DNA from 3 places in the Fundidesulfovibrio terrae genome. Region 2 is predicted to be linked to each of the others. Evidence: riboswitches for the same ligand, from Rfam matches in the RefSeq annotation. Region 2 holds a riboswitch; each other region holds the start of a gene.
The links. Region 2 has a riboswitch for cobalamin ahead of cbpA (modified peptide precursor CbpA). Riboswitches for the same ligand answer to the same signal wherever they lie in the genome.

Region 1 (10,157 bases), on a different contig from region 2:
CATCGACCGGCCCGAGCCCAAGATCCGCTTGGAAGGAGCGCCCGCCGACATCCGGGTGGACATCGTCCACCTGGAGGAGCACCCCGAGGCCCAGATGACCGTGAGCGAGCTCATGATCCTGGCCAATACCTCCATGGCGGCCTGGGCCGCGCAGCACGGCGTGGCGCTGATGCACCGCGTGCAGGACATCTCCATCCCACACAGCTACTCCGGCGTGTGGACCGACCCCGTGGACATGCACCGGGTGGTGAAGCAGCTGGCCGGAGCCACCATGGAAGTCCGCCCCGGAAGGCACGCGAGCCTTGCGGCTGAGGCTTACGCGCCCATCACTTCGCCCCTTCGCAGGCTCACTGACCTGGTCAACCTGTCCCAGGTGGAGTCGTACCTGGCGTCGGGAGCGCCGCGCCTCTCCCGCGACGAGCTCGTGGCGAGGATGCCGGGCATGGCGGCCAGGCTGGACGCCGTGGGGCAGGTGCAGCGCTTCCGGCCTCGCTACTGGAAGCTCTTGTACATGCGCGAGCAGTCAAGGCAGCGTGAGTTCGAGGCAGTGGCCGTTGAGGACTGCGGGCCGGTGGCCGTGCTGAGTCTCGTTGAGCTGCAGATGTACGTGCGCTGCGGCCGGGACACGCTGGGCGGTTCGGTCACGCCGGGGCAGAAATTCTGGCTCAAGCTCGGTAAGGTCGATCCCCTGACCAACGAATTCCGAGTGCTCGGCGCGCGCGAGGCCGAGGAGAAGCCCGAACCGGGCGACTGGCCGCCGCAAGTGGACTGACGCGGCAGGGGAGGCGGGCGGACCCGTTTCGTCTCCGGCCACGGGCGGATTTTCGGCCCGGCGGAAGCCGGACGGGCCGCGTTGACCGGCCGCCCCGGCTCTGGCAAATATCCCGGATCAAGCAAAGGAGAGTGACGTGTTCGCCAAGCTCATCTGGCTCGCATTGGCCTACCTGGCCGGGTCCTTCCCCTTCGGGTTGTTCATCGCCCAGGCCGCCTGCAACATAGACCCCCGCACGGCCGGCAGCGGCAACATCGGCGCCACCAACGTGGCCCGGCTCTGCGGCACGAAGCTCGGCGTGGCGACGCTTCTCCTCGACGCCCTCAAGGGCTTCGCCCCCGTGGCCATCGCCTGGCAGATGTCCGACGGAGGGTGGTTCGCGGGTTTCGCCGCCCTGGCCACGGTGTGCGGCCACATGTTTCCCGTGTTCCTGGACTACAAGGGCGGCAAGGGCGTGGCCACCACCATCGGGGCCTTCCTGGCCTTGTGCCCCGGCGCGATCACGGTGTCCGGGCTTCTGTGCGCCGGGGCCATCGCGGCCACGGGCTTCGTGTCCGTGGGGTCGCTCCTTCTGGCCGCCAGCCTGCCCTTCACGGTGTGGTGGCTGGGACAGGGAAGCCTCGTGCCGGTGAGCTTCGCCGTGGGCGGACTGGTCATCTGGAAGCACAAGGACAACATCCGCAGGCTTCTTGCCGGCGAAGAGAAGCCCTGGAAAAAGAGCAAGTCGTGATGCCGGATGTCTCGCGCGGCGTGTCGGCTCGCGTTTGTCTGTTTTTCTTGCTCACGGCCGGTTTCGCGCTGAGGAGCTACAATCTGGGCGTGCCGTCCCAATGGATGGACGAGATTCTGGTCCCCCTGAACGCCAGCCATCCCATTGAATACATCTTGGAGCTTTCCCGGCGTATAGAGGTCCACTCCCCGCTCTTCTACGGGATCATCAAGGGCCTGACTCTGGTCGACTCGGGCGATTTCCTCCTGCGCCTGCCGTCAGCCCTGGCAGGAGCGACCACAATCTACTTGGTCTACAGGCTGGGGACAGAACTCTTCGACGCCAACGTAGGTTTGTACGCGGCGGTGTTTACCGCCCTCAATCCTCACCACATGTATCTCTCGAGATACATCAGGCCATACTCCCTGGTGGTGTTCCTATTCGCCCTGTCCCTGCTGCTGACCTGGCGTGTGGCCAGGGACGGGAAGATGCGCGACTGTCTTCTGTTACTGATCGTGGACGCGGTGGTGCTCCTGCTGCACAACCTTGCGGTGCTGCTCGTGGGCACACAACTGCTGTACCTGGGACTAAGCCGAGTGGCCGGGAAAAGCCGGATGGGCTGGAACGGAATCACCGTGTTGGGTTCGGGAGTGGCAGTGATCGCGGCCTGTCTGTGGTGTTTTTTCCTTCGAGACAGCAGTGTGGCGGGGGAGTTTCTCGCCCAGCCCATGGGCTCATGGGATGCATTTCTGGTTGTCGGCGAATGTTTCCTGCGCAACCTGTTCTATTTCGATGTCCCGTTGGCTTGGGGCTTGGGGCTGACGGCCTGCGTCGCGGGCTTGGTGATGATGTGGCGTTCGCGGCCATGGCCCGCGCTGTTCGTTTCGCTGTTCCTGCTGCTCCCTCCTGCAGCCCTCGTGGTGACTGGGATGGCCTGGAACCTGTGGGCCAGGCACTTGAGTCCCATGATCCCGTTGGCCGCGCTGTCCTGGGCGGTCGTGGTTGCATCGCTTAGGCTTTCCCCGGCGCGGCACGCGCAGTTTGTCGTCATCCTCTGCGTGCTGGGCCTCGCTGCCTATCTCGGTCCCGCTCATGGCCGGTTCTTCGAGGTTGACAGCTACCGCGACCGGGTGATCGGTACCAACTACGAGGTGCTTTCCGGCGAGGTACAGGCGCTGATGAGCACGGGGGACGTCATCGTGGTGACGCACGACTATTTCCGCAACGGCCTGAACTGGTACGCCGACCGGCTGCCGCCGCCGAACCGCTTCCGCTCCCAGTCTGTAGATTCCAAAGCCGATCCTCTGAAGGTTCACGTTCTCGCCGACCTGCATTACGGTTATATCGCTAAGAACCGTCAGGACTTCCGGGATCACTATGAGCCAGAGAGCGAGAACTCCCTTGAGGAAAACGTTCAGATGTTCACCTTGGAGGTTAAGCGCTCGCCTGAGTTCGTCGTTCGTCAGGACCAGCGGATTCTCTCGGTCCCAATGGACCTCAAGGGGTTCTATTCCAGGGTTGGGAGACTACGGGACGCCGTTTTTTCCCAGGACGCGCGGGGACCGTTCGTGATGGCGACGCGAAACAACACCCAGGCCGAAGTGGAGTATGTGTTCGTCAACGGGACCGGGCAGGCTGTGCCCGAGGTTGTCCTCAATTTCTATTTCCGTAACACCGGCAAGGGAAACCACATCCTGGCGGAAACCGTTTTCGACGATGAGCCGCCCTCGGAGTATCCCCTGTCTATAGGGCCGGACCCAAGGAGCAACTTCTCCGTAGCTCACCACAGGTCCGGCTCGTTCAAGACCCTCACGGTACGCCTGAAGATGGTCTGCGCCCCCCTGACGCCGCTTTTCCCAGGAGGCAACTACGAAACCCTGCGCTTCGAGGGGCTGGACGCGGCCTTCGGCGCGCCCGGCGGGGACGAGGCGCTCGCTCGCGACATGGCTGGACGCCTCCGGGCGAACTCCCTGCGAAATTTCCTGGCCGAGCGGTTCATCCCGAAAAGCCGGTTGGAGCAGCGCATGGTCGCCGGAAGCGATCTCGCCAGCAACGCAGATGCGGACATGCCGGGATGGAGCAGGCTGGAGGTGTCGCTGGAAAAGGAGCAGGGTGTCTTCCTGGCCGAGCTCGACCCCGGAGTGCAGCAGATGATCGTCTATCCGCGCGTGGGCGACGGGTCGTCCGTGGGTTTTTACCAGTTGGGTCCAGACGGTAGGCGCGAGGAACTCCTTGCCCTGCACGGCGCAGGAGAAGCCTGGACGCCTATATCCGCGCAGTACCCCATTATGCTCAACCCTGGTCTCACGATCGGTGGCAAGTACCGCGTCGAAATCCTGCTCCAGGGGCGCTGGGCCCAGGTCTGGAATAAAAACGGAACAATTTTCTTCGAGAAATAAGTTGGTTGTGACGCCTTTGCTGCCGCTGGCCCCATGTGAAATTGACATGTCCATCGGGACGGCCTAATTTGTCAGCAACGCCCCGGAAAACGGAAGACGGTGCAAATCCGTCGCAGGCGCGCTGCTGTAACCGGCGATAAAACGGGCGGAAAGCCACTGGGTAAGGCACCCGGGAAGGCTCCGCGCACCACCCGGCCGGAAGTCAGAAGACGTTCCTGGGGAGAATCGGCCAGGTCCCGCGAACGGACCATGGTTCCCGCGACGAGCCCTGCCGCGCAGGCGGCCGGGCTATCATCACCCGTCATCGTGGCGTAGCGTCTCTTTTTTTCGTTTTTGAAAATGCAAGCCTTTCGAGGTGTTGCGAGCTTTAATTGACAAGCGCCCAATATGTCGAAGCTTTTTTTGCTTCTTCGCGGCCCTTGCCTCTGTTAGAAACCCCGGAAACTCCGGAAACGCATGGACAACGAAACTCAGCAGGACATCCCGGCCGAAAAGGCCCGAATCAGAGCCGTCACGCCCCTGTCGCTGTGCGACTGGCCCGGGCGTAGCGTCTCCGTGGTCTACCTGGGCGGATGCAACCTGCGCTGCCCCACCTGCCACAACGCCACCCTGGCCTTCACTCCGAGCCTGCACCCGCGCCTGGACACCGACGCGGTGCTGCGCGCGCTTGCCGCGCGCAAGCGCTGGCTGGACGGGGTGGTGGTCTGCGGCGGCGAACCCACCCTGGACCCCGGCCTGCCCGCGCTTGTGGACGCGCTGCACGGGCTCGGCCTGCCGGTCAAGGTGGACACCAACGGCATGCTGCCGGAGGTGGTGGCGGCCGTCCGGGAGCGCAGCCCGGGCACGCTCTTCGCCGTGGACGTGAAGGGTCCGTGGGAGAAGTATCCCGTCCTCACCGGTGGCGCGGCGACGCCCGCCCAGGCGCGAGAGCGGCTTGGATCGATCTTCGCCCTGGCCTGGGCCTCGCCCCAGTCGTTCCTGTTTAGGATCACCCTCGTTCCCGGGCTCGGCCCGGAGGACGTCCAGACCGCGCGGGAGTACCTGCCCAGCGGTTTCACTCTGAGAGAACAACCCTACGTCCAACCCGCGCGGAGGGAGGAGAGCCCCTATGCCCCTGCAGATACAGAAACGCGACGGCTGCCTGGAAACCTGGTCCCTGGAACGGATCGCCCAAGCCATACTGAAGGCCCTTAGGGCCAGCGGCATCCAGGACCCCCTGCTGGCCAAGCGCATGGCCCGCAAGGTGGAGGAGAAGCTGGGCGACGAGCCCGTCGCGCTTCAGGAGAACGTGCAGGACATGGTTGAGCGCGTGCTCATGGAGTCGCGCCTGTTCGACGTGGCCAAGCGCTTCATCATCTACCGCGAGAAGCGCCGCACCCTGCGCGAGCAGAAGGCCGCCTACCTGGACATCAAGGACACCATCGACAACTACCTCTCCAAGGCCGACTGGCGCGTGGCCGAGAACGCCAACATGGCCCACTCCTTCCAGGGGCTCATGCTGCACCTGTCGGGCACCGTGCAGGCCCGCTACGCCCTGGAGAAGTATCCCGAGGAAGTGCGCGCCGCCCACGACCACGGCTATTTCCACATCCACGACCTGTCCTTCGGCCTGGCGGGCTATTGCGCGGGCTGGAGCCTGCGCGACCTGCTGCTGGAAGGCTTCAACCTGGACGGGCGCTCCTCCGCCGGACCGGCCAAGCACTTCGACTCGGCCCTGGGCCAGATGGTCAACTTCCTGGGCACGCTCCAGAACGAGTGGGCCGGCGCCCAGGCCTTCAACAACGTGGACACCTACCTGGCCCCCTTCATCCGCCACGACGGGCTGGACTACGACAAGGTGCGCCAGGCCGTGCAGAAGTTCGTGTTCAACCTGAACACCACCTCGCGCTGGGGCGGCCAGACCCCCTTCACCAACCTGAGCTTCGATCTGACCCCGCCCAAGCACATCGCCAAGGAGGCGGTCATCATCGGCGGCAAGCTCCAGGACGCGGTCTACGGCGACTTCCAGGCCGAGATGGACATGTTCAACCAGGCTTTCCTGGAGGTCATGGCCGAGGGCGACTACTTCTCGCAGATATTCTCCTTCCCCATCCCCACCTACAACGTCACCGAGGACTTCCCCTGGGATTCGCCCATCGGGACGAGGCTTCTGGAGCTCACCGCCAAGTACGGCGCGCCCTACTTCCAGAACTTCATCAGCTCCGACCTCTCCCCCGAGGACGTGCGCTCCATGTGCTGCCGCCTGCAGATGGACCTGCGCGAGCTGCGCAACAAGGTGGGCGGGCTCTTCGGCGCGGGCGACCTCACCGGCTCCATCGGCGTGGTGACGCTCAACCTGCCCAAGCTGGCCTATCTGTCGCAGGGCGAGGAGGACTTCCTGGACCTGGTGGCCGAATACGCCACCATGGCCAAGGACGCCCTGGAATTCAAACGCAAGCTCATCCAGGACTACCTGGACCGGGGCATGTTCCCCTATTCGGCGCGCTACTTAAAAAACGGCTACAAGGGCCACTTCTCCACCATCGGCCTGGTGGGCGGGCACGAGGCCTGCCTGAACATCCTGGGCAAGGGCATCGAGACCGACGCCGGCATCCGCCTCATGACCCGGGTGCTCAACCACCTGCGGGAAATCACCTCCCGCTTCCAGGAGGAGACCGGGCACCTCTACAACCTGGAGGCCACCCCGGCAGAGGGCACCAGCTACCGCCTGGCCAAGATCGACAAGAACCTCTACGCGGACATCAAGGCCTCGGGCAACGGCACGCCGTACTACACCAACTCCACCAACCTGCCTGTGGGGCAGTGCGAGGACGTCATCGCCGCCCTGGAGCACCAGAACAAGCTGCAGCCCCTGTATACGGGCGGCACGGTGTTCCATACGTTCTTGGGCGAGGCCGTCGTGGACACCGAGGCGCTCAAGAACTTCATCATCAAGGCCTTCCGCATGACCAAGATCCCGTACCTGTCCATCACGCCCACCTTCAGCGTGTGCAAGCAGCACGGGTACATGTCGGGGGAGCATTTCGAATGCCCCACCTGCGGCGAGGACGCCGAGGTGTTCACCAGGATCGTCGGGTACTACCGGCCGGTGTCGCGCTGGAACAAGGGCAAGAAGGCGGAGTACGTGGATAGGGTGACGTACGTGGGGACGTGCGGCTGCGAGCCGGGGCAGTTGTAGGAACGATTAATGATAAAAAGCCCTTCAGATGTTGCAGCATCTGAAGGGCTTTTGAAAAGAGCCCCGAAATTTCAACTTGTGGCTGGTTCGGGGACTCCTTGCGGGGAATGGTGCCCGCTATCGCTTGGCTTAACTAACGCCTGGGCACTTCTCCGTCAAGGAAAGCCACTTGAGTGGAGGCTTTCATGACGTTCAAGAAAAACAACACAAGTTAACACGCATGGTTATCGAACGACATGGATGGTTCATGTCGCTGAGAAATCGCTAAGGTGAACTTTCGCCGTCTGTTATTGAGGCGGTAGTTTTCCTGCAACGTCAGCTATGCAGGGGAAACACCTTTTAGCTTGTTGCAGGTGTTGTTAACAGCCAATTGATTAAATATACTAGCCCAATGGGCTGGATAAGGTGTTCTAGTTATGCCGAAAAATACCAAACAATCGTCTCCTGACATTGCCAAGCTTGCTGCGAGCGTACTTGCTGATCCGCATGCTTCGGGCATTCAGAAGAGCCTTGCGGGGTCTGCTCTGTCTCAAACTGGGACTGGTAAACAAACCGGAGCAGACATGGAGTCAAAGGCTTCGAAAGCTTTGCACAATCCAAACTCAGCTGAGATAACGCAGGCGCTCGCGGGAAGCGTCCTGTCTCAGGCCAATAAAGATCGTTAACCACAACCAATCGAGGGAGGCCCTGGATTTTCCGGGGCCTCTTCTGTGACAAATTGATATTTTTGCGAGAAGGATATACCCGCCTCCTGTGATGCGTATATCCCGGCGATCCGATGAGACGGTGAAAGCGAGTCTCGTTTACACCATCGGCCACTCCAACCACCCGGCCGAACGCTTTCTCGATCTTCTGCGAGAGCACGCAATCACCGCCGTGGCCGACGTGCGCTCCAAACCCTACACCAAATACGCCAAGCACTTCTGCCGCGAGCCCATCGAGCGCCTGCTGCGCGCTTCGGGCATCGCCTACGTCTTCCTGGGCGACCTGATCGGCGGCAAGCCGGACGACCCGGACCTGCTGGGCCCGGACGGCAAGCCCGACTATGCCCGCATCGCCGCATCCGAGGCGTTCGCACGGGGCATCGACCGCCTGGTCGCGGGCGCGGCCACGCACACCATCGCCCTCATGTGCGGCGAGGAGGACCCCTCCCGCTGCCACCGCCGCCACCTGATCGCCCCTCGGCTTACCGCGCGCGGCGTCACCGTCCTGCACATCCGGGGCGACGGGCGCGTCCAGGACGAGGCCGCGCTGGCCGAGGCGGAGGCAGGTACGCGAGGTACCCCCGCAGAGCCGTCGCGGCCGACTCTCTTCGACTAGCGTCGCGGTCGGGTTGCCCCAGCGCCCGATGCGGATGATTCCGGGAGCGCGACGGCGAAGGGAGAAAGACGCCTCCGGCGGCCAAAGGAACTTCGTTCCTTTGGAATCCTTTTTCGCTCCGCGCCGGTCCGGCGAAAGGACGTCCGGGATGACTTGCCGTAAAGGGCGTGGCAGGGTGCGGCGACCGTGACAATCATGGGAGGCGTGATGGAACAGCGGCAACGGATGCTCTTCGTGGACAACCTGCGCCTCGGCGTCATCGTCCTGGTGGTCTGCATGCACGTGGCGGTCACCTATTCCGGCCTGGGCGACTGGTACTACAAGGAAGGCCTCCCCCTCGGCACGGCATCGTTTATCTTCTTCGCCGTATTCCAGTGCTTCCTCCAGGCGTTCTTCATGGGGACGCTCTTCATGCTGGCGGGCTACTACGCCGCCGCGTCCCTCGCCTCCAAGGGCGCGGGCGGGTTCATCAAGGGCCGCCTGATCCGCCTGGGCGCGCCGACCCTCTTCTACATGCTGGTGATCAACCCGTTCACGGTCTATTACCTGAAGGACTGGGACCACACGCTCTATCCCGTGCCCTTCACCCGCTTCTATGCCGCCTACATCGAGGGCGGCCGGGTGCTCGGCGGCACCGGCCCCATGTGGTTCGCCCTGGCCCTGCTCATCTTCTGCGTGGTGTTCGCCGCGATCAGGCAACTGTCCGGGACGCCCGGCCGGACGCCCTCGCCGCGCCCCTTCCCCTCGCGCCTGCCGGTGCTGGTGGCCCTGGCGGCAAGCGCCCTGGCCTTCGCGCTGCGTCTCGAATGGCCCATCGGGACCAATTTCCTCAACATGCAGCTGTGCTATTTCTCGCAGTACGTGATCCTGTTCTGCTTCGGCATCGCCGCCCACGGCAACGGCTGGCTGGAGCGGATCGAATACCCGCTGGCCGTACGTTGCCTCGCGGCGGCGGGGCTCGGCATGGCGGTGCTGCTGGGATTCTTCTTCCTGAGCGGGGCCATGGCCGGGGACCAGTCCTTCCGTGGCGGGTTCACGTGGCAAAACGCGGCCTTCTCGCTGTGGGAGTCCTTCACGGGGGTGTTCATGACCGTGGGGCTGGTGGGCGTGCTGCGCAGGCACTGGAACACCCAGGGCGCGTTCGCCAAGAGCCTCTCGGACAGCGCCTTCGCGGTTTACGTGTTCCACGCGCCCATGTTGGTCTTCATCTCGCTGATGCTGCGCGGCGTCGAACTGGCGGCGCTTCCGAAATTCCTGCTGGTCTGCGCGGTGGCGCTGCCTGTCTGTTTCGCGGCTGCCCGGCTCATACGGGCCACCCCCGTCCTGCGCTCCCTGGTCCGTTCCTGACGTCCCCGCCGCTCAGGGAAACTGCTGGCGGGAGGCTTGGGGTCAGCGCGAAGGTCCGGCGCCCAGCGGCAGCTCGATGACGAACCGCGTCCCTCCGCCGGGTGGCTCCTCCACCCGGATGCTCCCGCAGTGGTTGTTGGACACGATGAAGTAGGACACCGACAGCCCGAGCCCCGTGCCGTCGCCGGGCGCCTTGGTGGTGTAGAAGGGTTCGAACACCTTCTGGCGCAGGGCAGGATCGATCCCCGGCCCGTTGTCCTCCACCTCGACTACTGCCATGGCTCCGGAGGAGCGCACGCGCAAGGTGATCGCCGGGCGTTGCTCCCCGTAGTTCTTGGAAGCCATGGCCTGCGCCGCGTTTTTCAGCAGGTTGAGCATCACCTGCTCGATCTCCATGCGGGAGCAGAATACCGGAGGCAGGCCGGGGTCGTA
Region 2 (10,157 bases):
CGGGAAGATGTCCCCGCTGGGGGCCAGGGCGAAGAAGCACCGTCCGCCGCCGCAGGGCGAGATGTCGCACATGAGGCGGCGCGCGGTGGGAGCCATGACCGCCAGCAGAATGTTGGCGAAGTTGGCCACCACCAGCTTGCGCCCGGTCTTGGCGTACAACTCGTGGGAGCGTTCCAACGCCTTGACGAACCACTTGGCGGCCTCGTCCTCGTCGGGCTTGATTTCCCGCGCCCCGGGCAGGGTGCAGCGCACCATGTTCAGCAAGCAGGTGGAAACCTCGCGGGAGTGGAAATACTCCACGATCTTCGGCAGCGAACGGATGTTCAGGCTGGTCACGGTGCAGATGACGTTGAACGCGGAGTAGCCGCGCAGCTTTTCCATGACAGCGTTCACTTGCCGCGACACGCCGTCCCCGCCCCACGTGACCCGGGCGCGGTCGGCCACGACCGCACTGTGGCCGTCAAGCGAGATGCCGACGCCCACGCCGTTGTCCATGAGAAACGAAATGGCCTCGTCGTCCAGGAGCGTGGCGTTGGTCTGGACGCCGAACCGGAAATCGCCTCGGTAGCGTTCTATCCCGGCGAACATGGCCTCCCGGTTGAGCATGGGCTCAGCGCCGTGAAAGATGATCTGGGGGCGTGTTCCCTCCGGGAGCGTGGCCCGGAAGTGGGCTTTGAGCCTGTCCAGGGCCTCCAGCAGCCTGGGCTTGGACATGTGCTCGCCGTGCGAGCGCAGCTCCGACGGGATGTAGCAGTAGGCGCAGTTGAGGTTGCAACGCTCAGTGGGGTTGAAATAGACCGCCGAGGGTTTGAGGCCGAAGCGCAGGCGATGCATTTCCTGCGCGAATTCCTGGGCCTTCTGCTCGTAGGCGGCCATGAACGCGCGCCCGGTCAGGGTCTGACCGAGCTTCTCCTTGCGCACCAGCGCCCAGAAGGCCGTGTCCGGATCGACCACAGCCATGTAGTCGCGGTGGCCGATGTCCACGGGCTGCAGGGAGGGACTCATGCCTGTGTTGAAGAAGCGGCCCCCGCCGGGGGCCGCTTTGGAAGACGGCTGGGACATCGTTATTTCTTGGGATCCATCAGGATGTAGTGGGACAGTCCGGTGCCGTCGGCCTTGCAGGATTTCCTGAAGGCGATCACGTCTTTCTTGCCGTTCTTTTTCATGGTTCCTCCTTTGTTTCACCGTACAAACAAAAAAAGGGTTCCGGCAGGACTATCCTGCCGGAACCCTTTGCCTTCGGATTCCGTTGATGATGCGTTTCGACAGGTCTTCTGGCTCCCGGATCACTCGCGGAGGGGCCAGCCTTCCCGGGGAAAGCCCCAGTGACCGGCGTTTCGCCATGCCCTCCCGCGTCCCCGGATACAGCGGCGGGTCCGCCACGGATTCGCACCGTGTTCCATTATATCGAACGCATTCGGGGAGATACATACCCGTCGCCGAATGAAAGGTCAAACAGGGACGGGAGCTGGGCTCCGCCCGGATCCGCCAGGGGGATGATCCCCCTGGACCTCCAAAATGCTTCGCGGGCCAGACCGGCATGCCGGTCTGGCCCGCGAAGCGATAAAGGATTCCAAAGGGACTGATCCCTTTGGCCGCCGGAGGCATCTTACTCTTCCTCTGCTACTTCTTCCCGTACTTCACCAGCTCCGCGATATTATTCTGGGTATCAACCACCCGCACGAAATACCCCACATCCGGGGCGTACCACATCATGTAGGTCCCGCTCCAGCCGGTTTCGTTCCTCTTGCTCACCCGTATCCGGAACGTCTTGAAGGTACCGGCGGAAACGGTGATCTCCTCGGCGGCTTCCACCATGACCGTGTTGACGTAGTTCTGCGTGCCTTTGGCCAGGGCGGTGCTTTGCTGGAATGTCCGCGATTCGCCCACGGCCAACGGAAAGAATATATACGCGTCCTGTCCGGACGCGACAGAATACCTGAGCAGGGTTCCCTGGCTTTCCTTGACGCAGAAGTCCTTGTCCAAGCGCACCTTGCGGGTGGGGTCGCCGTTGCCTGTCAGGACGATCTCGTCGCCAACCTGTGCAACTTCCATGCGCTCGGCCATGGTGAAGGGGCTACGGGTCTTGGTGTTGAACACCCAGTAGTCGCCGGGTTTCCACTGCGGGGCCTGGGCCATGGGCATCTGCGCCACGGGCGCGGTCCTGGGGGCGCAAGCCGCGAGGAGCGCCAGAGCCAGCAGGGCGGGTATCAACCTGGGGGACGTCATATCAATCCGCCGCCTTGCGTTCCTTTGCCAGTTCCTCGGCACTCAGGCTCCACCAGGGCATGCCGTCCTTGGAGCGACGCACCTTGAGTTCCACGCCCTCGTCCTTCTTCACCTTGGAGGCCATGACCACGTCCTTGCCGCCGATATTGGCCCACACGCCCGCAACCTTCACCGTATCGCCCTTCTTGAGCCCGATGGAGTCCAGATCGACGAAATCCTTGGGGCCCAGGTGCACGGTCTCCACCTTGTTGTCTTTCTTGTCTCGCACAGTGAGCCCGACGCCCTTGGCCATGCCCGGCAACGGCGTGATCTCGATGATGTCTTCCACGCGGCCCTTGAAGGAGTCGGCCTCCTTGGCGTCATAGAACTTGTCGTATGCCCCGCCCTTTTCCCAGCCTGTGGTGTCGGGCGTGCCGCCCTGGGCGGCGAAGGCCAGGGCGCCGAGGAACAACAGGGCGAGCACGGTCAGGAGCGCGCCACGGATAATCGGTGTCATGGAAGTCCTCCGGAAAGGGGTTGATCGGATGATGGTCAAATTACTCCGCGACGGCCTGCGTGTAAAGAATGCGCTGTGCCTCCCCGGAGCTTTCACCAGGCTGTCGGGAGAGCGTTTGATCAGTCCGTCCATACGCCATCTGGATGTAACGCATCAAAACAATTTGGCATCAAAAGCATGCTCTCGATTTCTGAGTCGGCGCCACTAGCCGGACTTGGCGTTCCAAATCCCTTCGCCAGCGCTTCGGAGGCGGACCATGGCGTAATCGTATTCCGGCTCGCCCGAGAAGAGAAACTGGTAGGAGATGTTCTCGCGGCAGAACGCCTCAAAAGAATCCTCCCAGTCCACTTCGGGCAAAGGCTCGTGGCGTTCCATATGGAAGACGGCAAAGAGCGGCTCCCGGCTGAAGGCCTCTGAACCGAAAAGATATTTTCCGGTCATGTAAAATGGCTTTCTTCCCACGATCACCGGGTTCCGCAAAGGTTCCGGAAGCATGGCCATCGCAAAGGAATGCATCTCGTTCAAATAGAAGTTTGCGTACAGAAATGACCCCCACCTATGCATCTCCCCATCCATGCTGTTTTGTTCCGTTTCGAGAAAAAAGTTCGCCTTCATACGCAGGCAATAGACATCCGTATCGTATATTGCCAGTGCCATCTTGTTGATTCCCACATCCAGGGGAAACTTCATGAGGTAGACTATGTAGAATCCCTTTATGAGGTCGAACAATTCGCCGACATATTCAGGCCTGTTGAAATCAAGGAATTTTTCATTGACCGTTGTGCCAAAAATATTTTGAAGCATGATAGACGGCGGAACTCCATCCGACTTCCCTTTGACAATGGCAGTCACGAAATCAGGGTCGGCATGACGCACCGAATCATCGGCAAGCAACGCCGGAGGGATATTCAGCAGTGAGGCATATCGCACCAGCCTGTCATATGCCACCCCGCACCGGATATCTTCCTTCACGGTTTTAATGCTTTTAGGCAAGCCGCAGAATTCCCATCGTTTCATATTGAAAATATGACCTGGTACATTCGTATTGCTTCCCCAAGATTTCTGAAGAAGCATGAACGCCATGCGCAGTTTGTCACCGGCATGGAGCGCCCGGTTTTTCCGTGGCCTGCCCGGCGTGCCATTACCAGAATCGCATTCCATCCACCTTCCCTCCCCGACCAAAGGCCGTCCGGAATTTGAACAGTTCTATCCAGGCATTTTCTGCCCCTTTTTTGGCCGAAAATAAACCAAAAAAGGACCATTGCTAAATGTGCGTTTGCCCCCCAACTACATGTTCACGCAGGGGCGATCTGACCCTGACAGGCTGGCGACGGACGCGTGAGCAGAGAATGCAGCCGTGAAACGGCGCTGGACGGATGCGCCCGTGAACGTCCGAAGGGACCTTGGTCCACGAGCGGCAGCGTGAGGACAGTCCGTGAATCTGTCCCTGTCTTCAAACGATTTGTCAGGAGGGTCGACCATGATGCGGCGCTTCCAGACATCCTCGCCCCGGAGTATCGTTCCTCAGCAGAGTGAGTCTCGCAGCAGCTTCCGGGTGAAAGTAACCAGGGAGCTCATCCTGGAGTTGGCGGTATGGTTCAGCAACAGCACAAGTGTCCAGCGAATCCACCTGCGCGACCTTGGACCTCCCACGTTCATCCTGGGCAAGCCGCCCCACCCTCTCATCAACAACATTTCCGCCGGAGGCATGGCCCTGTCCTTCGAAACATCCTCTCCCCGGCAACTCGACGCTTTCCACAGCCACCTTCCCCTGGCCCTCGTCTACTTCAAGATTCAGGACGCCACAGGAGGGCATTCCAGCCCGTTGTCATTCATGGCCGGCTATGAAGTGAGACGCGTTCAATACCTCTCTGGCCGGATGTATCTCGGCATGAGCCTGGCTCTGGACGGAGTCCCCCATCCCGAGGAACTGGTCCTGGATTTCGTAGACGCCCGCAGGTACGGCATCGCCTGCCTCACGAAGTGGTGCGAAGACATGGACCGCCAGGCCAGCCATGGGGAATGCCGCAGGACGTTTTCCGGCTTGCGCCTTGACATGCTTCTCAACCAGCTGGACATTGCCATGATGGAATTGCCCGGCCGAGCAGTTTGCCCTGACATGTGAACCCGGTTGAGCGGAAAATCCAAATGCGACGCGAACCCGATACCTCAGGCGATCTCAGCGCGTGCCGGACGCGGCGAGGACAGAATGCCGGTCCAGCAGCTCTGGGCAACCAGGGCGGCATCCACAAAATCGCGATCTCCGAGCTCAGGGTGGGGATGGAGGTGGTGGACACGGGACTGTCCTGGACACAGCATCCCTACCTGTACTCCGAGGCGGGCCGGATCACTTCCGCGAGACAGATCAAGGACCTCGTGGAGCAGGGATACCGGGATCTGTTCATTCAGGACGCCGGCTCGGACCGGCTGATCGAGGAGGCTCCTGTCCCGGAAGATAAAGCCGCCTGCGGTCATAACGTTGCCCACCCGCTCCCGGGCGCGGAGGACTACGCCCGTGCCCTGGGCCTCTATGACGACTCTTTCGGCGTGATCAATTCGTTCATCCTGGCCGCCAAACTGGGCAGGCCCATGGATCGGGAGGCATCGGTCAGGCTCGTGGAAGGGCTGATCGACAGCGTGACCAGCAACCCCGACGCCCTGGTCAGCCTTGTGAGCCTTCGCTTCAACGACGACTACACCTTCACCCACTGCATCAACACGGCCGTGCTGGCCGTGGTCTTCGGGCGTCATCTCGGCCTGGAAAAGCCGAAACTGCGCAGGCTGGGGGAAGCCGGGCTTTTCCACGACCTGGGAAAAACCAGGATTCCCGAGGAAATCCTCGACAAGCCCCGCCGCCTGACGCCGGAGGAGTTCCGCGTCGTCAAGGCGCACCCAGCGGAAGGGGCGGCCATCCTGGAAAAACAGGACATGGTCTCGGACGGGGTTCTAAGGACAATCCGCGACCATCACGAGAAGTTCAACGGAACCGGCTATCCCCTGGGCGTTTCCGGGGACAGGCTCTGCCTCTCCGCGCAGATAGTGGGCCTCGCCGACTGCTACGACGCCATGACCAGTCACCGCCCCTACAGGCGGGCAATTCTGCCGAACACGGCCATGCGCATCCTGTTCGCCATGCGCAACAAGGATTTCTCCCGTGATCTGATCGAACCTTTCATCAAGTGCCTGGGCATCTATCCAGTGGGAAGCCCGGTTCGCTTGAGGAACGGTGAGGTGGCCCTGGTGTGCGGGGCCAACCCGGAAAGCCCCCTCCTGCCCACGATCAAGATCATCATGGACGCGAACATGCGCCCCCGCCCTCACCGGATACTGGACCTTTCCTCCCCTGAGGCCAGAGCACTGGGTGACGACATATCCATCGCCACGGCTCTGGACATGTCCGTCCTGGGCGTCGATCCCGCCGGATTCCTCTTCTAAGGCTGTTACCACTTGACGATTCTGCCGGGGCCCCTGGGAAACGGAAACGCCCGGCGCGGGCCGGGCGTTTCAAGATGCATTTTGTATACGGATTGAATCAGCAGGTGAACTGGCCGTTCTCGTAGACCACCAGGGTCCCGCCGCCCTTGAGCGTGGCGGTGACGCGCTTGTTTTCGGTGTTCACCAGGTCCCAGTGCAGGGCGGAGTCGTTGAAGCCAAGCTCGGCTTTGCGGGCTTCGGTGAGCTGGGCCGGGTCGCCGTCGAAGGTGTCGGAATACGAGCTGCCCAGGGCCACGTGGCAGTTGCCGTACTCACCACCGAAGTTCTCGTCGAAGAGGGTGTTGGCCATGAATTTGTCGATCTTGGAGAAGCGGCGGTCGGTAAGCGAGAACTCGCCAAGCTTGTTGGACCCGTTGTCCATGGCCACCTGTTTCTTGACGAACTCCTCGCCCTGCTCGGCCTTCACATCCACGACTTCGCCCTTCTTGAATTCCAGGCGCACGCCCTTGACCAGGTTGCCGCTGCGGTAGGAGGGCTGGTCGGCGAAGTAGACGCCCTCTGTGCCACGCCAGTCGGGGGAAAGGAACAGCTCGAAGCTGGGGATGTTGTGGCCGGAGATGCCCTTGAAGCGGCGGTGCTCTCCGGGCGTGACCGTGAGGTCCACGCCTGCGGATTCCACATGGTAGGAAACCACGGCCAGGCCGTTCAGCCAGTTCTTGATTTCCATGGCCTCGGCGAAGATGCGGTTCCACTCCTTCACCGGGTCGGCCGCGCGCAGGTGGCAGGCCTTGATGATCTGTTCGGTGAACTCTTTCTTGGAGAGGCCCGCGCACCGGGCGTATTCGTCGGTGGGGCAGACGCACAGGGTCCATCCGAACTGTCCGGCCTCCTCGCGTTTGACCAGGATGTCCCGGAAGGGCTTGCGGGCGATGGCGGTCTGGGCGATGCGCTTGGGGTCGATGCCGGAGAGGTGCGTCAGGCTGTCGGGAGCCAGGATGTGCACGGCCCCGTGCAGGTTCTCGTAAAGTTCCTTGGTACCTGGGGCGATGAAGGAGAGCTGGCTTTCATTGGCCAACTGGTAGAAGTCCAGCTCCATGCGCGAGGTGAAGGTCAGCCGGGGCACCACATTGATGCCGCGCGCCATGAGTTTGGCGAACAGGACCTCGGCCAGCTTGAGCCCGGCCAAGTCATACTGGACCAGCACGGTGTCGCCCGGTTCGTAGGGATTGGGGCGGGAAGTGGTCAGCCCCCAGAGAAGGACGTCGGCGTATTTTTCGAGCAGTTTCGCGGTCAACACGGCGTGGGCTCCAGGTGGTTATTTTTCGGCATTTCGTCCATGCCGTTTGCCGAAAACCCGGTCGATTGTAAAGCGGACCGGCCGTCGCTCAACCGTCACGGACATCTGCCATGAGCCCAAGGGGGACCCGCCGCCATGCTGCCGTTCATCCAATCGGCCTGCCTCGTGACCCTGCCGAATGCAGCGGCGCGGGCGTGGAGATCAACGCCTTGTCCCCGGTCTTTCGCGTCACGGTGCCTTCCAGGGGGCTGCATCTTGAAAAGAAAGGCACAATAGGCTATAGGCTGCTGCTTCATGATCACCAAGGAGGCGGCAAATGCCCAAGGAAGACGCCATTGAAGTGGACGGAACCGTCCAGGAAGCGCTCCCCAACGCCATGTTCCGCGTCGAACTGGAAAACGGACACGAAGTGCTGGCGCACATTTCCGGCAAGATGCGTAAGTTCTACATCCGCATTCTTCCCGGCGACAAGGTCAAGGTGGAACTCTCCCCCTACGACCTGAGCCGCGGCCGTATCACCTACCGCATGAAATAGGCCCCCTCTTTCCGGGGGCCGTTCATGCCGCCGGACGGCAGCGCCCTTGCCCAAGATGGGCTGCAACCGTACCCTCCGGAGCGCTCTACTTCCAGATTTCCTGGAACATTCCGTCCAGGACCGTGTCCGGCAAAGGACTCGTCGATCGAGTCGCCGCCTGGATTTCCTGCATCCCCATCAACTTCCGGTAAATCTCCCTCGCCAGCAGGTAGTTCCCGTAACGCGCCAGATGCAGGTCGTCGGCCCAGACCCGCGGCGTATCCGGCATCCGGGAGACTCCCATGAGTGTGGCAAGGGGTTCCACGAGCGCGACGCTGTTGGCTTCGGACAAAGCCCGGTTGTCCGAATAGATGGTCCTGGCGCACAGGGAGAGCAGTTCCGCGAGGTCCGGATTGCCGATTTCGGGGGGCGACGCGCAGTCGTTCCCCAGCGCGGGCGTCTGCATGGGCTCATCCACCAGGACGGGCACTATCCCCTTCCTCTTGGCGTGATTGATGGCTACCTGAAGATTCTTCCTGTAGCCGAGAAGCTCGACCTTGCCGCACACGTCCGTCAGCCCGTAGCCTGACTCCTGATATCCCAAGGCCGCCAGGATGTACTCCCGCAGGATGACGAAAGAAGTCAGGTTTGGCAGCGAATCCGCCACTCCCGCCAGAAAACCGTATGACGGCGGCCTGGGCTCCCAAGGGATGTCCAGGGCTTTGCGCAGACGTACCAGCTTCGTCAGGGGCAAGGCCTTGGCCAGCCCCTGGTCGTTCAAGCCGTCCATGATGACGTACATGTCCGGCTGGAAGGCGTCGAGCCGTTTGGTTACCCTGAGGGCGGTATGGATGGTGTTGTACCCGAAAACTCCGCCGTTGATCACTTCAACGTGCCTGGCGGGGCCCTCGACCGTCCTGTCGAACATCTGCTGGAGCAATGCTGGATATGCATAGCGGTCGCCGTCAGCGCCGACACCGAGCGTCGTCGAGCCGCCGAGGCAGAAGATGCGGAAGGTTCCGGACGGTTTGGGAACCTCGAACTCGGGTCCGACAAAACCGAAAGCGTTCAGCCGGACCCCGTACGCTGTCATGCTCTTCTTTAATCTGAAACCGAGCAGTCTGTCTGTCTCGGCATTGATTTCCCAGCTGAACTTATGATGGTCGAGCAGTTGGAAACGCGGATCAGGCAGAGGCAAAGTCCGGCATAGGACCTCAACCACTGTCAGGACCAGCATGCTCACAAGTGCAAGGCGACGCAACGTCTTGAATCTCAGGGCCATATCTCTATTCCGTCCCGGGACCGCATGGCGATGCAGCCCCAGGCCGATTGTTCTACATTTGCGAAATCATCTCCATCAGGTCCTTGTTGACGTCCAGCAGCCTGTCGCGGAGTTCCACCTGGGCCACCCAGGGGCGCTCCTCGGCCTGGCGTTCATCGGAAGAGAATGGCTCGGCCAGCATGCCAGAGCTGCGCGTTTTTCCCCGTCAGCCGGATAACCAACCGCCCCGCCGGAAAACCGTCTCTGGGGACCGTCACTTCGTACCAAGACGATTCCGGACTCCATAGGTCGTCATTCTCGGGTTTCTTCAACGCAAAAAGCTCCGTTCTCTCACCATTCACGCCGAACTTTTCGATAACGACACTGTCGTCACGCTCGAGAATCCGGGGGAACACCTTGAACGTTTCCGGGGCACTATCCAGGGTGAGTGTGATCTCCCCTTCCGTTCCGCCACCGTCCACGCCGTAAAAAGCCCAACCGTCCTTGTCCGGTACCGAATCCACGGCGCCTTTCACAGTGATGCCGGAGGGATCGAGAGCTTTTTCGGCCGAAATCCTTCCGGCCCCGTCCGCCGGGCGCCAAGCCATGATGCCGTCGAAAAGCCTGTCCAGCTCGGAATCCGGCAGGGGGCCGCTTGCTCCGAGTTCCCGGCAAATTCGTTTGTCTTCCAGAAGACTCCGGTAGACCTCCCGTGCGACGAGATAATATCCGTATCGCGTCAGGTGCAGATCGTCGGCCCAGGCCCTGCGAACCGCCTTGGCGTCGTGCAGAAAGCCGTCGAATATCCTCTGGGGATCGATGAGCAGGGTCTCGTTTTCGCCTGCCAGCAGAGCGTTCTCACTACGGATTCTCTCGCGCCCGAAGCGCAGAAGCTCCTCCAGATCGGAGTTGATCCGCACGGATG
Region 3 (10,157 bases), on a different contig from region 2:
CGTTGTACAGTTCACCTGTCTTGCCCACCCTGAGGTTGACGGTATGGGCATAGGATCCGTCCGTGAGGTTGTTGACCCGCACGACAAGGCCGGAGATCGGGGTTCCGGCCCCTCCGGTGAGATACGACGAGTTGGAGTTGAACGTCGTCGCATATCCGCCGATCGAGGCCGACGTGATCTTGCCGCCGGCGACAGTGTATTTCACGTCATACGTTCCGGCCTTGGTGATCCCGCTGATGTACGAATTGTAGGTGATGTCGCCGCTGTCGGTGTCACCGACATACTGCGCGGCGAAAATCTTTCCCACGGAGGCGGCGTTGGAGGCCAGGACGTTTCTGAGAACCGTTTCGTCCAGCAGTATCTGGCCTTCCGTGGGCGAGCCCTGCGTGGCGTCTGTGGACAGCCCCGTCGGGGCAAGCGAGGTGTAGAGGTCCCGCCCCTGGGCGAAACCGACACCCGGCGCCGCGGTGATGTTGTCCATGATGGTGCCGATGATCTGCAGACCGTAGTTGCCCGTGAGGATCGACCCCTGCTTGGTGGTGCTGTCGTACTTGGTGAGGTTCTGGATCTGCTTGCGCACCACGTTGACCTGGTTGACGAAGGTCTTCACGTTCTGCACCACGGCGTCGATGTCCGTGTTCACGGTGATGGTGCCGGCCCCGGAAGAGAGCAGGTTGAGCGTCAGGCCCGTCACAGCGTCGGTGACCGTGTTGGTGGACCGGGACATGTAGGCGTTGGAGAGCGGCCAACCGTTGATCTTGAATTTGGCGTCCTGATTGTTCTGGGTGGTCAGGAAATTTCCGCCCCCGAATCCCGGGATCGTGGTGGCGTTGGAAATGACCAGGCTGGACGCAGCCCCGGTGTCCATCCCCCTGATCTGGAGATAATAGTTGGTCCCATCGTAGAGAGTGGAGGCGCGCACGCCGTTGTTGGCGCCGTTGGCGTTGATGATGTTGGCCAGGTCGGTGAGCGTGGCCGTGGACGGGACCGAGTTGGAGACGGTGACGCCCTTGTAGGTGTAGACGAACTTCGCCGCGGTGCCCAGGGTGTTGATGTTCTGGGTGAGGGTGGCGTAGCCGGAGCTGGTGACCATCATCTTGTTGCGGGCCAGCTGCAGGACGGAGTAGCTGACGGAGCCGGTTTCGGCGTCGCCTCCGGCGGTGGCGGTGAGGGTCGCGGTGTTGGAGGAAACGGCGCTCTTCTTGAGGAATTCCCCGACGGTGTCCATGCCCTGCAGCGTGGTGCGCAGGGTGAGCATCTTGGAGTTCAGGTCCTTGAAGGCCGTGTTCTTGTCCAGCCAGGACTGCTTCCAGGTCTGGTAGGTCGTGACGCGGCCCTGCTCGACCTGGACCAGCTTGTCGATGAGCGCACCGAAGTCCGTCCCGCTGCCGAGGCCCTGGAAGTTGATCTGGCCCGCTAAACTCGTGCCTGAAGTGGCATCTCCGATCGCCATGGCTGTCCCCTAGGAAATTTTTGCCTGGGCTTTACGCCTTGACCGGAAGTAAGCAATCATCGCGCCGTGACGGGAAACGGCCGGGCCGCTGGTGCGACCCGGCCGTTGTTGTTTCCCCTACCCTGTCTGTCGTTAGCCGATGAGCTGCATGGCCATCTTGGGCAGGCTGTTGGCCTGGGAGAGCATGGCCACCGCGGACTGGGTCAGGATCTGCGACCGCACGAAGCTGGTCATTTCCTGGGCCACGTCCACGTCGGAGATCTGCGATTCGGCGGCCTGCAGGTTCTCCGCCTGGATCTGCAGGTTCTGCACGGTGTTGCTCAGGCGGTTCTGGAGAGCGCCCAGGTTGGCCCGGATCTTGTCCTTGGACACGATGGCCTTGTTGAGCTGGTCCAGAGCCTTCTGCGCCAGGTCCTGCGTGGAGATGGAACGGCCCGCGCTTCCGGCGGCGCCGAGGCCAACGCCCAGGGCCGAAGCCGTGGAGTTGTTGATCTGCACGTAGTAGTAGTCCTCGGCGGACAGGTTGCCGGTGCCGAAGTGCACCTTCAGCTTGCCGGTGGAGTTCAGCCCGGTGCCGCTGTGGGTCGCGCCGGACAGGTTGCCGTTGAGCAGGTAAATGCCGTTGAAGTCGGTGGCGCTGGCGATACGGGTGATTTCCGAGGCCATGGCCTGATACTCGGAGTCGATGATCAGACGCTGGTCGGAGGTGTAGGTGCCCGTGGCCGCCTGTGTGGCCAGTTCCTTCATGCGGATGAGCTTTTCGTCCACGACGCCCAGAGCGCCGTCGGCGGTCTGGATCATGGACACGGCGTCGTTGGCGTTGCGCACGCCCTGGTTGAGGGAGGCGATGTCGGAGCGCATGAGCTCGCGAGTCGCCAGGCCGGCGGCGTCGTCGGCCGCGGTACCCACGCGCAGGCCGGAAGACAGACGACGGGTGGACACGCCAAGGCTTGAATACGACTGCGAAAGGTTGCGAGACGCATTCATTGCCATCAAGTTGTGGTTGATAACGAGACCGGACATGGTTCTTCCTCCGTGAAATAAATTGGCATCCTTGCCTGGCGGCCGCGCCGGGAACCTTTCCCGTCTTCCCGGACCCCTGGTTCGGGAGTGGCGCGGCGCCGTTGACCTACATATCGTCCTCCTGGGAATTTCCTTTAGGGGGGCGTGATCACTTCTCCGGAACAAATAAGGCCGGGCCGCGAAAGCGGCCCGGCCCACGGAGGAGAGGCGGTCTCGTTCGCCTCGCCTTGGGTACTATCCGATGAGCTGCATGGCCATCTTGGGCAGGCTGTTGGCCTGGGAAAGCATGGCCACCGCGGACTGGGTCAGAATCTGCGACCGCACGAACTGGGTCATTTCCGAGGCCACGTCCACGTCGGAGATCTGCGATTCGGCGGCCTGCAGGTTCTCCGCCTGGATCTGCAGGTTCTGCACGGTGTTGGTCAGGCGGTTCTGGAGCGCGCCCAGGTTGGCCCGGATCTTGTCCTTGGACACGATGGCCTTGTTGAGCTGGTCCAAAGCCTTCTGGGCCAGGTCCTGGGTGGAGATGGACTTGCCGTTGGCGCTCGCCGACCCCATGCCCACGCCCAGGGCCGAGGCCGTGGCCGAGTTGATCTGCACGTAGTAGTAGTCCTCGGCGGACAGGTTGCCGGACCCGAAGTGCACCTTCAGCTTGCCGGTGGAGGTCAGCGACGTGCCGTTGTGGGTCGCGCCGGACAGGTTGCCGTTGAGCAGGTAGATGCCGTTGAAGTCGGTGGCCTTGGCGATACGGGTGATCTCCGAAGCCATGGCCTGGTACTCGGAGTCGATGATCAGGCGCTGATCCGAGGTGTAGGTGCCCGTGGACGCCTGGGTGGCCAGCTCCTTCATGCGGATGAGCTTTTCGTCGATGACGCCCAGAGCGCCGTCGGCGGTCTGGATCATGGACACGGCGTCGTTGGCGTTGCGCACGCCCTGGTTGAGGGAGGCGATGTCCGCGCGCATGAGCTCGCGGGTCGCCAGGCCGGCGGCGTCGTCGGCCGCGGTACCCACGCGCAGGCCTGAAGACAGGCGACGGGTGGACACGCCAAGGGCTGAATACGACGTGGACAGGTTCCGGGCCGCATTCATGGCCATAAGGTTGTGGTTGATAACTAAGCCGGACATGATTCTTCCTCCTTGAATTTCGGTGGCATCCTTGCCGTGCGCGGCTCTCTCCCCTCCCCCCGGAAGGGCGCCGCGCTCTACTGCACCCTTTCTGGCGTACTTATCGTTTACGGCGAGGCCAACTTTAGGCCCGGGTATGAGGCGGCACGCAAAAAAAGCGGGCCCCTGTCGGAGAACATCCGACAAGAGCCCGCAATAACTCTCTTTTTATAAAACTACTTTTTTACGAGGATGAGCGAGAAATACGGCGGCCGCTCCGGGCAGTCCCGCAAGCCGCGCGTGATGGCCTGTCCGGAAAGCCCGCATCGGCTCACCAGGATGGCCCGGTCCGCGAGCCCCATGGACTCGAGGATCTCCCGCAGCGCGGGGAATCCCTTGTACGCTTTGAGGATGACCGCGCTGTCGCAGGCGTCCAAGGTCCGGCGCAGGCGTTCGGGGTCGTCCACCCCGGAGAGCACGGCCAGGTTCTGCCCGGATTCGGCCAGCCCGAACCCGGCAGCGGCGGCCGCCGCCTGGATGGAGCTCACCCCGGGCACGATCTCCACCCGCGCCCCCGGGTCCATCTCCCTCATGGTGCGCCACAGATAAAGGAATGTGGAGTAGGTCATGGGGTCGCCCAGGGTGATGAAGGCCGCGTCTGCGCCGCGTGCGAGCGTTTCCAGCACGGCCCGCGCGTTGGCGTGCCAGGCGGCCTCGAGCACCGCCCGGTCACGGGTCATGGGGAAATCCAGCCGGACGACCGGCGTCTCCGGGCGCATGTGCGGCGAGGCGATGGACAAGGCCTGGGAATAGTCGTTCTTGCTGGAGGCGGCGGCGAACACCACCTCGGCGGCGCTCAACACTTTCACGGCCTTGAGGGTGAGCAGGTCGGGGTCGCCGGGGCCGACCCCGACAGCGTGCAGAATACCGGGGCGAATCACTTGTGTGCCTCCTGGGCGAAAACTTCGGGATAGAGGATGGCGGCCACGGCCCTGACGCCCTCCAGGAGCCTGGGCGTGGGCCGGCTGACCAGGGCCTCGTCCACGAGAAAGACCCGCCCTTCCCGCACGGCCTTGAGCGCCGAAAGCCCGGGAGTCGCGGCGATCTCCTCCAGGCTCACCGGGTTCATGGTTCCCTTCTGGGCCAGGTAGACATCCAGGGAGTCTCCCAGGGCCACCACCCGCTCAAGGCCGAACGAGGCGATGTTGGTGCCGGAAACCGGCTCGGCGTCCCTGGCCAGGTTGTCGCCTCCGGCGGCCTGGAGCACGAAGTCGGCCATGGAACCCGGGCTTATGGTCTTCATCTGGCGGTGGATGGACTCGAAGAACACTCGCTTGCGCCCGGCTCCCGCGGCCTTGGCCACCGTGGCGCGCACGGCGTCCAGGTCCCGGCGGAAGTTTTCGCACATGGCCCGGGCCTCGCGTTCGTGCCCGGTGAGGCGTCCCAGTTCCAGCCAGTACTCGTCGAGACCGGCTTCGGACGCGGGCTGGAGACACACCACCGTGACGCCCAGGCGCGTGAGCTGCTCGATGAGTCCCGGCTGGGTGGCGCGGTGCATAGGCCGGGCCAGCACCAGGTCGGGCCTCAAGGCCGCGATGGCCTCGGCGCTGTCGCGTGCCCCCACCACGGGAAGACCGTTCATGGGTTCGTTCACGCCCACCAGAACGTTCGCGGCCCCCATGGCCGCAAGGTTCTCGGCGTGGGCCGCGTAGAGGCTGACCACGCGCGAGTAGGCCTTCTCCCCGGACCACGCGGCCAGGGGGCTCAGACAGATCAACAGGACGGCGACAAGAAGCCGTTTGAACATCATTCCTCCAGAAAACGGACGTGCCCGTCCTCGATGCGGGCGCGCACGCCGAAAACCCGGGCCACGTTTTCGCTTGTGAGCACGCGGGAGGTGGGTCCATACGCGGCAATGCGCCCGCCGCCAAGCATGAGCATGGCCGGGCAGAACATGGCGGCGAGGTTGAGATCGTGCAGAACCACGGCCACCGCCGCCCCTCCCCGGGCCAGCGCGGCGAAGGCCCGCATGGTCATGAGCGCGTGGCGGATGTCCAGGCCGGCGGCCGGCTCGTCCAGCAGGTAGACGCTCCCGCCCTGGGCCAGGGTCCTGGCCAGGGCAGCCCGGCGCTTCTCGCCGCCGGACAGGCTGGTGACGGACCGCTGGGCCAGGTGCGAAAGATCCAATGCCCGCATGGCCCGATCCGCCGCGCCTTCATCCTCGCCTGACGCCTGGCCGAAACGCGAAAGCCAGGGATGGCGGCCCATGAGCACGGCCTGGCGCACGGTGAAGCCGAACCGCTCCTCGGACTGCTGGGGCGAATAGGCCACGGCCCGGGCTACCTCGCGCCGGGAAAGGCCCGCCAGGGGCCGCCCGTCGAGCCTCACCTCACCCGTGGAGGGCTCGAGCACCCCGGCCAGACAGCGCAGCAGGGTGGTCTTGCCCGCCCCGTTGGGTCCGACCACGGCCAAAAGCTCGCCGGGATTCAGGGCGAGATCCACCCCGTCCAGCACCGGGACCCGCTCGCGGCCGCGAAGGACGCCGATCTCTTTTGCTTCAATCATGGGGGCCTCAATCACGGGCGCGCCCCCGGACGAAGAGCAGACAGAAATACGGTCCGCCGAGCATGGCCGTGAGCACCCCCACGGGGACCTCGTGGGCCAGAAGCTCCCTCGAGGCGGTGTCCGCCCCCAGGAGAAGGAGCATCCCGCCCAGGGCCGACAGGGGCAGGAGCCGCGCGTGCGACGGCCCGGCGGCCAGACGGACCACATGGGGCACCATGAGACCCACAAATCCCACTATGCCCGACACCGCCACGCAGCAGGCCGTCATCAGGGCCCCCGCGCCAAGGAGCGCCAGGCGCACCCGGTCCACGGACACGCCCAGGGCGGCGGCCTGCTCGTCGCCCAGGCACAGGGCGTCAAGATCGCGGGCCAGGGCCAGGGCGACAGGGAGCCCCAGGCACACGCCGGCCCAGGCCACCCCTGCCTCGGCCCAGGTCTTGGCAGCGAGCCCGCCCATGAGCCAGAACACCAGCCCGGCCACGTTCTCGCCTGCCAGAAACTTCACGAACCCTATGGCCGCCTGGAGCGTGGCCGCCACCATCACCCCGGCCAGCACCAGGGTCACGGCGTCGTAACCGCCTCCGGCCCGGGCCATGAGGAGCACCACGACCAGCGCCGCAAGCGCGCCGGCCAGGGCCCAGGCGGGCACGGACAGCACGCCAAGGCCCGTGAATCCGGCCAGCAGGCACAGGCAGGCCCCCAAGGCCCCTCCGGCCGAGACGCCCAGCGTGTAGGAATCAGCCAGGGGGTTTCTCAGCACGCCCTGGAACAGGGCCCCGGACAGGGCCAGCCCGCCCCCCACGGCCAGCGCCGTCAGGATGCGGGGCAGGCGGACGTCCCAGACCAGGGCCGCGCTCATCTCCGGAACTCCGTCCAGCCAGCCGGGACGGCCCAGGAGCTTCGCCGCCAGCACGCGCGCGGCGTCGGCCATGGGCACGGGCACGGCCCCGCTCCCGGCGGCGGCCAGGATCAGGGCCGCCAGGGCCAGGAGCATGACGAGGACGGTTCTGTTCACCGGAGCGTGTCCCTTGCCGCCGCGCGCCCGCCGGTCATTTGTCCGTCCCGAGCTGCGCCAGGGCCGCCTTGACGTGGTCCACCCAGATGGCGGCCACGGCGTCGGACTCGGCCGTGCCCTTGAGCACCGGCACGCAGGCGATCCCCGCCTTGGTGAGGACGGTTTTCCAGGAGCCCGGCTCATCGCCGGCGATGTCGTTATGGGCGTGGTCGCCCGCCACTGCCAGCAGCGGCACGAGGTAGGCCTTCTTCACATTGCTTTCGGCGAGTTCAGCCAGCACGTCCTCCCGGGTGGGGGAGCCTTCCACGGTTCCCACGAAGGCCAGCCGGTCCTTCTTCCAGAGGTAGTACTGCAGGCCGGGATAATAGACGTTGGCCGGATGCTTCGTCCCGTGGCCCACGAAGACCACGGCCTCGCCCACCTTGCGCTCCTTGGGAGCGGACTGGGCCAAGGCGTCGGCCACGCGCGTGAGGTCCTGGGTGGTGGCCAGCAGCGGCAGGCCCACCGCCACTTTCTTCATGCCCTTGGGCATGCCGGAGAATGACCGCGCGGTCTCGGACAGGGCGTGGAACTCCTGGCCGGGGATGGTCTGCAGGGACTGCACGGCCACGTGGGTGAAGTCCTCGTCCATCATTTTGGCCAGGGCCTCGGCCGGGGAATCGAGCTTCACGGGCTTCTCGCCCCCGGCCAGCTTGTGCCGGACGATCTTGGAGGAATACGCCCAGCGGACCTCCACGCCCGGGATCTCCTCTTTCAGCTTCTTTTCGATGTTCACGTAGGCCGCGTCGGCTCCGGCCACGCTTGTGCCGAAGGCCACCAGCAGCACGCCGCGCTTCTCGGGCCGGGCCTCGCCGTGAGCGGCCCAGGCCGCCTGGGACAGGGCCAGCAGCCCGAGCAGAAGAATGAGCGACGCGATTTTTCGCAGGCCGGGCCTGGTGAGGGAACTGCGCATGGGAAACACTCCGGGGGCATGGCTGTTGCGAAGAGGCAAAAAAGGCCGCTCCTCCCCATGCGGGAAGAAGCGGCCCGTATTCGCCTCTTCGGGTATCCACGCGCGGCAATAGCCCGTTGCCGTGCTGGAAGCAGCAAATTGCAGCAATCTGCAACAAACTGGGGCCAGGCAGGTCTTCCGGCTCGTTCCGTCCGCCTCGGCCTTCCCGGGAAGCATCTCCCAGTGGCGCTCCAAAGGACGCGGACTTGTCTGGAACTTACGGCGGCGGGACCGCTCCCGGTTCTCACGGGATTCCCTATTCTCCCCTTGCGGGGCACCTGACCAGCTTGCGTTATCTCGGGCTTTCGCCCGGTGTCAATCGTCCAGGCCCAGAAGGTCGCGCAGGAGCGGGCGGCAGGTGTCCCAGTCCGGCTCGTAGCGCACCGCGTCGATCCGTATTACAGGTTGTATACCGCCCAGGCTGTTGAGCCAGTAGGCGTGCTTGAAGCCGGGCAACTGGTCGAGCCCGATGTACACCGGCTCCACGGAAAGGCTGCGCGAGGCGGCCTCCAGGGCCAAGCTCGGCAGCTTGTAGGGCGAATCGCTCACGAAGAACCCATGCCCGTCGGAGAAGACCAGGGCCGCGCAGGCCGCCTCCAGCACGCTCCCGCCGGCGTCGGCCAGCACGGCGTCGTCCACGCCGGCCTTCCGGGCGTATTCCCAGGCCAGGCGCTGGTGCATGTTGGCCATGGTCTTGTGGGCGCACAGGTGGGAGACGTGGGCATGCGGATATACGACCAGGGAGCGCGCGGCGTCCGGGTCCAGGACGTGCGGGATGGCCGTGATGCACAGGCTGGCCGGGCTGGCCGGGGAGTCCTGGTAGCAGAACAGGTTCACCCGGGCGGTCTCGCCGGAGAGGCCATTGGCCAGGGCCACGTCCAGCACGGCGCGCCTCAAGTCCTCTTCGCCGGGCAGCTCGAAGCCGATGCCCAGGTATTCGAGGCTGGCCCGCATGCGCTCCAGGTGCCGCTCGAAGCGCGGCAGGCGATGGCCGTGATGCAGGATGGTCTCGAAAACCCCCATGCCGCAACGGAAGGCCGGGCCGCTTACGCGCAGGGGGGCCGCGTCCCCGGCGATGCGGCCGTCTATCCAGGCTTTCATGCGTCTGCCCTCCCGGTGAGCGCAAGGAATTTCGCAGCCTTTGCCAACGTCTCCTCATACTCCATCGCGGGATCGGAATCCACGACAATCCCGCTTCCGGCGTGAAATCCGAGCACCCCGCGCCTGGAGTCCAGCGCGGCGGTACGGATGGCCACGGAACTGTCCAGGTCGCGCGGTCCTTGCACCACGGCCAGGCAGCCATAGGAGGCTTCGCGGTGGTGCGGCTCCAGGTCCGCGATGATCTCCACGGCCCGGCGCTTGGGGCAGCCCGTGACCGACCCCGGTGGCAGGGCGTCCCACAGGAGGTCCAGGCAGGTGGAGCCGCCCCGCAGCCTGCCGGTGACGTTGGAGTACATCTGGAGGAGGCCGTCCACCTCGAACACCGACCGGTGGTTCGAGACGCCCACGGACCCGTAGGCGCAGTTCGCGCCGACATCGTTCCGGATGAGGTCCACGATCATGGAGAGCTCGGCGTCCTCCTTGGGCGAGGCCAGAAGCTCTCGCAACGCCGCCGTTCGGTCCTGCCCGACCCGGCGCGTGCCCTTGATGGGCTGGCTGAGCACCTTTCCCTGGCGCACCCGGATGAAGCGCTCCGGCGAAGTGGACACGACTGCGTATGGCGAATCGTGGTACAAACCGTAAAACATGGCCGGGTGGGCGCGCATGAGCCCCGTGAACAGGCTCGTGGCCGCGAGGCCGTCCGGCAGGTCCGCCTCGAAGCGGATGGAGAGATTGAGCTGGTAGACGTCGCCGTCCAGTATATGGGTAAGCGCCCGGGTAACGGCCTGCTCATAGCCCGGCCGGTCCAGGGAGGCCCGCAGCCCTCCCGGAAACGCAGGCAGCGCCGGGCCGCCTCCGTCATTTCTGACCGCTCCCTGCCCCGGCCCCTGGCGGACAAGGGCGGC

Region 1: linked by a shared signal. The riboswitch ahead of ML540_RS07780 (radical SAM protein) and the one ahead of cbpA (modified peptide precursor CbpA) in region 2 are both predicted to bind cobalamin.
Region 3: linked by a shared signal. The riboswitch ahead of ML540_RS13555 (sirohydrochlorin cobaltochelatase) and the one ahead of cbpA (modified peptide precursor CbpA) in region 2 are both predicted to bind cobalamin.

What each region holds. Positions count from the first base shown of each region.
Region 1 covers NZ_JAKZFS010000002.1:128,721-138,877, forward strand. The annotation lists gene ML540_RS07765 (ribonuclease catalytic domain-containing protein) at 1-772, shown strand, start outside; gene plsY (glycerol-3-phosphate 1-O-acyltransferase PlsY) at 909-1,502, shown strand; gene ML540_RS07775 (glycosyltransferase family 39 protein) at 1,502-3,880, shown strand; cobalamin riboswitch at 3,919-4,113, shown strand; gene ML540_RS07780 (radical SAM protein) at 4,337-5,074, shown strand; gene ML540_RS07785 (ribonucleoside triphosphate reductase) at 4,989-7,058, shown strand; gene ML540_RS07790 (DUF488 domain-containing protein) at 7,845-8,378, shown strand; gene ML540_RS07795 (acyltransferase family protein) at 8,586-9,725, shown strand; gene ML540_RS07800 (PocR ligand-binding domain-containing protein) at 9,768-10,157, opposite strand, start outside.
Region 2 covers NZ_JAKZFS010000005.1:137,815-147,971, reverse strand. The annotation lists gene cbpB (peptide-modifying radical SAM enzyme CbpB) at 1-1,062, opposite strand, end outside; gene cbpA (modified peptide precursor CbpA) at 1,065-1,166, opposite strand; cobalamin riboswitch at 1,248-1,446, opposite strand; gene ML540_RS15385 (DUF3108 domain-containing protein) at 1,624-2,229, opposite strand; gene ML540_RS15380 (MamS/MamX family magnetosome protein) at 2,231-2,725, opposite strand; gene ML540_RS15375 (hypothetical protein) at 2,930-3,886, opposite strand; gene ML540_RS15370 (hypothetical protein) at 4,281-4,850, shown strand; gene ML540_RS15365 (HD-GYP domain-containing protein) at 4,874-6,160, shown strand; gene ML540_RS15360 (aminopeptidase) at 6,258-7,457, opposite strand; gene infA (translation initiation factor IF-1) at 7,774-7,992, shown strand; gene ML540_RS15350 (SGNH/GDSL hydrolase family protein) at 8,078-9,253, opposite strand; gene ML540_RS17860 (hypothetical protein) at 9,306-9,434, opposite strand; gene ML540_RS15345 (SGNH/GDSL hydrolase family protein) at 9,406-10,157, opposite strand, start outside.
Region 3 covers NZ_JAKZFS010000004.1:154,697-164,853, reverse strand. The annotation lists gene fliD (flagellar filament capping protein FliD) at 1-1,453, opposite strand, end outside; gene ML540_RS13585 (flagellin N-terminal helical domain-containing protein) at 1,586-2,476, opposite strand; gene ML540_RS13580 (flagellin N-terminal helical domain-containing protein) at 2,711-3,601, opposite strand; gene cobI (precorrin-2 C(20)-methyltransferase) at 3,817-4,521, opposite strand; gene ML540_RS13570 (ABC transporter substrate-binding protein) at 4,518-5,387, opposite strand; gene ML540_RS13565 (ABC transporter ATP-binding protein) at 5,387-6,145, opposite strand; gene ML540_RS13560 (FecCD family ABC transporter permease) at 6,153-7,160, opposite strand; gene ML540_RS13555 (sirohydrochlorin cobaltochelatase) at 7,195-8,112, opposite strand; cobalamin riboswitch at 8,263-8,448, opposite strand; gene ML540_RS13550 (aminotransferase class IV) at 8,467-9,252, opposite strand; gene ML540_RS13545 (chorismate-binding protein) at 9,249-10,157, opposite strand, start outside.